Magnetococcus sp. PR-3: one gene and its partner. The protein of the gene in region 1 interacts with the protein of each later gene in a pairwise test. Links are inferred from orthologs where the notes say so. Each region holds a gene or a part of one and is shown on either strand. Other genes may lie near its edges.

The links.
Region 2: the proteins of uvrA (region 1) and uvrB interact in binary tests that used the Escherichia coli proteins (3 or more experiments, as listed by UniProt). The link is inferred for Magnetococcus sp. PR-3 from one-to-one orthologs.

Annotation. Positions count from the first base shown.
Region 1 is NZ_JBAHUQ010000002.1:262,808-266,475, forward strand. The notes cover bases 187-3,529. They hold uvrA (excinuclease ABC subunit UvrA), read right to left. Parts: upstream 3,225-3,529; coding sequence 387-3,224; downstream 187-386. Other genes in these bases: V5T57_RS02695 (hypothetical protein), read left to right, coding at 187-312; V5T57_RS02705 (precorrin-2 dehydrogenase/sirohydrochlorin ferrochelatase family protein), read left to right, coding at 3,272-3,529. In the rest of the region: more of V5T57_RS02695, read left to right, coding at 1-186; more of V5T57_RS02705, read left to right, coding at 3,530-3,668. UniProt on the Escherichia coli protein: The UvrABC repair system catalyzes the recognition and processing of DNA lesions. UvrA is an ATPase and a DNA-binding protein. A damage recognition complex composed of 2 UvrA and 2 UvrB subunits scans DNA for abnormalities.
Region 2 is NZ_JBAHUQ010000004.1:78,614-81,890, reverse strand. The notes cover bases 39-2,990. They hold uvrB (excinuclease ABC subunit UvrB), read right to left. Parts: upstream 2,556-2,990; coding sequence 522-2,555; downstream 39-521. Other genes in these bases: V5T57_RS04335 (pyridoxal phosphate-dependent aminotransferase), read left to right, coding at 2,660-2,990; V5T57_RS04345 (chemotaxis protein CheD), read left to right, coding at 39-447. Also shown: more of V5T57_RS04345, read left to right, coding at 1-38; more of V5T57_RS04335, read left to right, coding at 2,991-3,277. UniProt on the Escherichia coli protein: The UvrABC repair system catalyzes the recognition and processing of DNA lesions. A damage recognition complex composed of 2 UvrA and 2 UvrB subunits scans DNA for abnormalities.

The DNA of each region.
Region 1 (3,668 bases):
GGGGTAGAAACCCGGTTTGGGGTGGACTATCAACATCTCACCACCAGCACCACGGATATTCCCCGACAACTGGCCCAGAGTGTACGCCAGGGCTTGCAGGCACGTTATGGCGAAGCCTTTTTAGATCTCTCCGTACACTTTGACCGTGCTGCCGACTCCTCCCTGGATTACCGCATCTTTGCGCAGTTTACAGGTCAGGCTGCCCAATACTACCCCCATACCTATCGCGATTTACAACAACTGGCCGTTGAGCGTGCCATTGAGCAAGGTTGGAAGATACCCTATACCCAACTGGTTATTCATCAGGCATAAAGGGTGTACAGGGCTGCTGTTGACGATGCCCCCCTAGCTGGCCAATGCCTAAAGGTTCAGAGCAGGTAAAAGGATTATGAGACATCAGCCAAAAAGGGTTTTAGGTAGCGCCCTGTCCAGGAGTCTTCACAGGCGGCAACCTGTTCAGGCTGCCCCTCAATAAGGATCCGCCCACCATGGCTACCCCCCTCCGGGCCAAGGTCAATAATCCAGTCTGCGGTTTTGATCACATCCAGGTTGTGTTCAATCACAACCACAGTATTGCCTGCTTCAACCAAGCGTTGCAGCACCTCAACCAATTTTCGGATATCATCAAAATGTAAGCCGGTGGTTGGTTCATCCAGGATATAGAGTGTTTTACCGGTGGAACGTTTAGAGAGTTCACGGGCGATCTTAACCCGTTGTGCTTCACCCCCAGAGAGCGTTGTTGCGGACTGACCCAAACGCATATAGCTCAATCCCACATCCATCAATGTCTGTAAGCGGCTACGAATGGGGGGATGAGCCTGAAAAAATTCCAAAGCCTCATCAATGGTCATATTGAGCACTTCTGCAATGTTCTTACCCTTGTAGTGAACCTCCAGGGTTTCCCGATTGTATCGGGCCCCATGGCAGACATCACACTCAACAAAGATATCTGGCAGAAAGTGCATCTCAATTTTAACCAACCCATCTCCTGAGCAGGCCTCGCACCGCCCCCCTTTGACATTAAAGCTGAAACGACCCGATTTATAACCACGGGCTCGGGCCTCTTCCGTCGCAGCCATCAGTTCACGTATGGGGGTAAACAAACCGGTATAGGTGGCAGGGTTAGAACGCGGTGTACGGCCAATAGGCGTTTGATCCATATGGATCACTTTATCCAGTTGATCGAGCCCTTCAATGGACTCAAAAAGACCACTGGTGACCTTGGCATTGTGCAGACGTTGGGCCAGGGCAGGATAGAGGGTATCCAACACCAAAGAGGATTTTCCCGATCCAGAGACACCGGTAATACAGGTCAACAAACCAACAGGTATATGGGTGGTTACCTCTTGCAAGTTGTGGGTTGCCACTTTCTCCAGGGTGATCTGTCGTGTGCGATCCACCTGGCGCCGCTGCTCGGGCACAGGGATGGTGCGTATACCATTAAGATAGTGGCCGGTCAGGGAATCAGCATGGTCCATAATCTCTTGGGGCGTACCCGCCGCGACAATCTGCCCCCCATGTTCACCAGCACCGGGGCCCATATCGACCACATAGTCTGCGGTACGAATGGCATCTTCATCATGCTCCACAACAACCACGGTGTTGCCCAAATCCCTTAAACGTACCAGGGTATCCAACAGTCGTTGGTTATCACGTTGATGCAAACCGATGGAGGGCTCATCCAAAATATAGAGTACGCCCACCAAGCCGGAACCAATTTGGTTGGCCAAACGTATACGCTGACTCTCCCCCCCCGATAGGGTTGAAGCGGTTCGATCCAGGGTTAGATAGTCCAACCCCACGGCAATAAGGAAGTTTAACCGGTCTGTGACCTCTTTTAGAATACGTTCGGCAATGGCCCGTTCTCTTGGTGTCAGATCCAGATCTTCGGTGTAGCGTTGGGCCTCTCGTAGGGGTAAGGCCGTAAAGCCCGCCAAATTCTCAGACCCCACTTTAACGTGGAGGGCCTCTTTACGGAGTCGTTGCCCTTCACAGGCTGTACAGGGGGTGGCATTACGATACTGGCGATATTGCTCACGTTGATCTTCAGATTGTGTTTCTAAATACCGACGTTCCAGGGTATGGGCTACCCCTTCCCAAGGGCGATGCACCGTACGGGCCCGCCGGAAGCCCTTCCAACGGAATTTAACCTTCTCTTCCCCAGAACCGTAGAGCACAATATCTTTAAAGGTTTCCGGCAAATCCTTCCAAGCCAAGTTGACATCCACCCCAAAGTGTTCCGCCAAGGTATAGAGTGACTCCTGCGCAATACGCTGGGTAGGTTTGGCCCATGGCGCAATGGCACCTTCACGCATAGAAAGATCAGGGTTGGGTACAATCAGTTCAGGATCAAAAAACTCTTGTGTTCCCAAACCATCACAACTGGGGCATGCACCAAAAGGGTTGTTGAAGGAGAAGAGACGTGGCTCAATCTCCGGATAGGAGATATTGCAGTGAATGCAGGCATTTTTCTCTGAAAAAAGCCAATCCTTCTTCTCCTCACCCACCGTCTCTACCCGTGCGATGCCATCGGTCAAACGCAATGCTGTTTCCAGTGAGTCAGCCATCCGGGTTTGAATACCTGTCTTCACAACCAGACGATCCACCAACACCTCAATGGTGTGTTTTACCTTTTTATTCAGGGTTGGTGTATCCCCTAGATCATAGGTCTCACCATCGATTACAACTCGTGTAAAGCCCTGTTTTTGTAGCTCTAACAGCTCTTTTTTGTACTCCCCTTTACGTCCCCGTACAATGGGTGCGAGTAGCAGCAAACGGGTCCGTTCTGGCAGCCCCATAACCGCATCAACCATTTGGCTGATGGTTTGACTTTCAATTGGTCGACCACAACCGTAGCAATAGGGGCGACCCACACGGGCATAGAGCAGGCGCAGGTAATCATAGATCTCGGTCACGGTCCCCACCGTGGAGCGGGGATTTTTAGACGTGGATTTTTGCTCAATAGAGATACTGGGGGCTAACCCCTCAATGGCATCCACATCCGGTTTGTTCTGTAGACTCAAGAACTGGCGTGCATAGGCCGAAAGCGACTCTACATAGCGTCGTTGCCCTTCTGCAGAAAGGGTATCAAAAGCTAGAGAGGATTTACCCGAGCCTGAAACACCGGTAATCACCGTAAGGGCATTACGGGGCATCTCCAGGTTGATGTTTTTCAGGTTGTGTTCCCGGGCACCACGGATGATGATCTTCTTTTCTTCGGACATTGCTTCAGATATTCCTTAACGCCATACCATCCCCATAAGGAGAGATCATGGCCCACTATATGGCAGAACTAATTTTAACCGGTCGCCCGGTATTGGTCATTGGCGGTGGCAAAGTGGCCCAGCGTAAACTGCGTAGCTTATTGCCCAGTGGTGCCCAGCTGACTGTTATGGCCCCACAGATCTGTGCAGATATGACCACGCATGTACAAACTGGTTTAGTCACCCACCTAGCACAAGCGTTTGATCCGAAGATCTTAGAACAACCCTGGGCACTGGTCTTCGCCGCCACTGGAGAGGCCGAACGTAACCGGCAAATCGCACTATTGTGCGCCCAGAAGGGTCTATTATGCAACTCTGCTGATGGTCCTGAGGTCAGTGGCTTTATTGTACCAGCGGTGGTGCGACGGGGTGATGTAACGGTTGGTGTCAGCACTGGGGGGTTGA
Region 2 (3,277 bases), on another replicon or contig:
AAAGTACGTACCATTCTTGGCTCTTGTGTCTCTGTCACGCTTTACCATAAGGGTCCTCGCCCCATGGGGGCCATCTGCCATGCACGGTTACCCAACTGTGGGCATGATCTGGATGCCGCAACCCTACTTCGGGATGACGACACCCACTACATGGATAGTACCCTGACCTTTATGATCCGACTGTTCCGTGAGATGGGCTTTAAGGATGAAAATGTGGAGGCCAAACTTTTTGGCGGCTCCAATATGTTTGATAAAAAAGCAGGCCCCAGCTTAATTACGGTTGGGTTGCGCAACATACAGACAGCCATGGATATTCTTAACCTTGAAGGCCTGCATCTGGTGAGCTCAGATGTCGGTGGCAGCCAGAGCCGCACCCTACTCTTTGATACCAAAACCGGAGAAGTTTTCATGAAGCGTGGCGGCATGCTGCCCAACGAACAGAGCTAAGGTCACCACCCTATTTTGACCCATAACTCGGCGACTTCAGCCCACCTAATCGGCCCCATAGGTCAGTACCTTCGTTACAGCAGTGCCGTTTTCTCCAGTTCAAGGATTTGATCACGGAAGAGAGCCGCCTGTTCAAAGTTCAGATCTGAAGCGGCATCATGCATCTCTTTTTCCAGCTCTTTAATGCGTTTTTCCAACGCTTTTCCAGCCAGGGGTTGCATACGATCCACTTGGGACTTGGCCTGACCTTTCCCCTTTTTCCCCCGCCCTTTGGCACCAGATGCCGAGCCCGTCTCCATCATCTCTCCCATAACATCCGACACCTCACGTCGAACGGACTGGGGTATAATGCCATGCTCTTCATTGTAGCGGATCTGTATGGCCCGGCGCCGATCCGTCTCCGCCAACGCCCGTTCGATTGAACCGGTTCGCTTATCGGCATAAAGGATGACCCGACCGTCCACGTTTCGGGCCGCCCGGCCAATGGTCTGTACCAAGGAGGTTTCTGAACGCAAAAAGCCCTCTTTATCAGCATCTAAGATCGCCACCAAACCCACCTCAGGAATATCCAGCCCCTCCCGTAACAGGTTAATACCAATCAACACATCAAACTCACCCAAGCGTAGATCACGAATAATTTCCATACGCTCAATGGTATCGATATCCGAGTGCAGATAACGCACTTTGATATCCAGATCCACCAAATAGTCGGTTAAATCTTCCGCCATACGCTTGGTTAAGGTGGTGGCCAGAATACGATGACCATGGGTAATAACCTTTTTGATCTCATGGATCAGATCATCAACTTGATGCTCCACAGGCCGTATTTCAACCTCAGGATCGATCAGACCCGTAGGACGAATAATCTGCTCAACCACCCGTCCATCGGCCTGGTCCAGTTCCCATTGAGCTGGGGTCGCGGAGACATGAATGGTGTGGGGACGCATATCCTCCCACTCTTCAAATTGTAAAGGACGGTTATCCATGGCCGAAGGTAGACGGAACCCATACTCCACCAAGGTGCTTTTTCGTGAACGGTCCCCCCGATACATTGCCCGTACCTGTGAGATGGTCACATGACTCTCATCCACAAACAGCAACGCATCTTCAGGGAGATATTCAAACAGTGTGGGCGGGGGTGCGCCAGGTTTGCGTCCGGTTAAAAAGCGGCTGTAGTTCTCAATACCTGTGCAGTAACCCAACTCCTGCAACATTTCCAGATCCTGGCGGGTTCGGTTTTCCAGACGCTGGGCTTCCAGTAAGTGGCCATGTTTGTGGAAATCCTCCAACCGACTTTTAAGCTCTGTTTTAATGCCCTCCAGAGCTTGTACGATGGTGGAACGCTGGGTCACATAGTGACTGGCCGGAAAAAATGCCGCACTGGGCGCCGCGCCATAGTTCTCCCCCGTTAATGGATCGACTTCACTGATACGATCCACCAAATCCCCAAACAGCTCAACCCGGATCGCACGGGCATCCTCATGGGCAGGAAAAATTTCAAGGGTATCCCCCCGAACCCGGAAAGTACCCCGCTGAAAATCGATATCATTGCGCTGATACTGCATGGCCACCAGCTTACGAATGATCTCACGTTGCTCGATCTCCTGGTCCACCTCCAGCTCCAAAGACATCGCTTCATAAGACTCTGGCGAACCTAAACCGTAAATACAGGAGACCGACGCGACAATGATGACATCCCGCCGGGTAAGCAGGGCACGGGTTGCAGCATGGCGCATACGGTCAATCTGTTCATTGATGGAGCTATCCTTCTCAATGAAGGTATCGGTACGGGGGACATAGGCTTCAGGCTGGTAGTAGTCATAATAAGAGACAAAATATTCCACCGCATTATTTGGAAAAAAGGCTTTCATCTCGCCATACAACTGCCCCGCCAGGGTTTTGTTGTGGGCCAAAATGATTGCGGGGCGGCCAGAGCGCTCGATAACATTGGCCATGGTAAAGGTCTTACCAGAACCGGTAACCCCAAGCAGAACCTGATCTTTTAGGTTTTCTTCCAAACCATCCACAAGCTGTTCAATCGCCTGTGGCTGATCCCCCTGGGGTTCATACTCAGAAACCAGATCAAAGCGAGCAAGATCAGCACGCATGGGAAAGCTCCACTTCTGTTACCAACATGGGTGTTGAAAGCGCATGACAGTAAGCGTATAAAGGGCGGGTCATCTTCTTATAACGTATAGGAGTTTCGTGAATCATGGGTATTTTGTCGAATCGTGTTGCCAAGGTTAAACCCTCTGCGACATTGGCAGTAACTGCCAAGGCCAAAGAGCTTAAGGCAGCCGGACGTGATGTTATTGGCCTCGGTTCCGGCGAGCCCGACTTTGACACGCCCGATCACATTAAACAAGCGGCTATCGAAGCCTTGAATGAAGGCTACACCAAATATGTCGCCGTTGCAGGCATGCCAGAGCTGCGCACCGCCATCGCCAAAAAATATGTGGATGAGACAGGCTGTGACTACACTGCGGATAACACCGTGGTTACCGTGGGTGGTAAACAAGCCTTCTTCAATTTGGCACAAGCTACGCTGAATGAAGGGGATGAGGTTATCATTCCAGCCCCTTATTGGGTCTCCTACCCTGACATGACATTGCTGGCCGATGGTACGCCTGTCATCGTCAACACCCAAGAGAGCAATGGCTTTAAACTAACCCCAGCTGAGCTGGAAGGTGCCATCACCTCACGCACCAAATTTGTGGTGATCAACTCCCCTTCCAACCCCACAGGCAATGCCTATAGTATTGCCGAGCTGAAAGCCATTGCGGAGGTTCTGCGTAAGCATCCTCATGTCTGGGTGATCAGTGACGACATC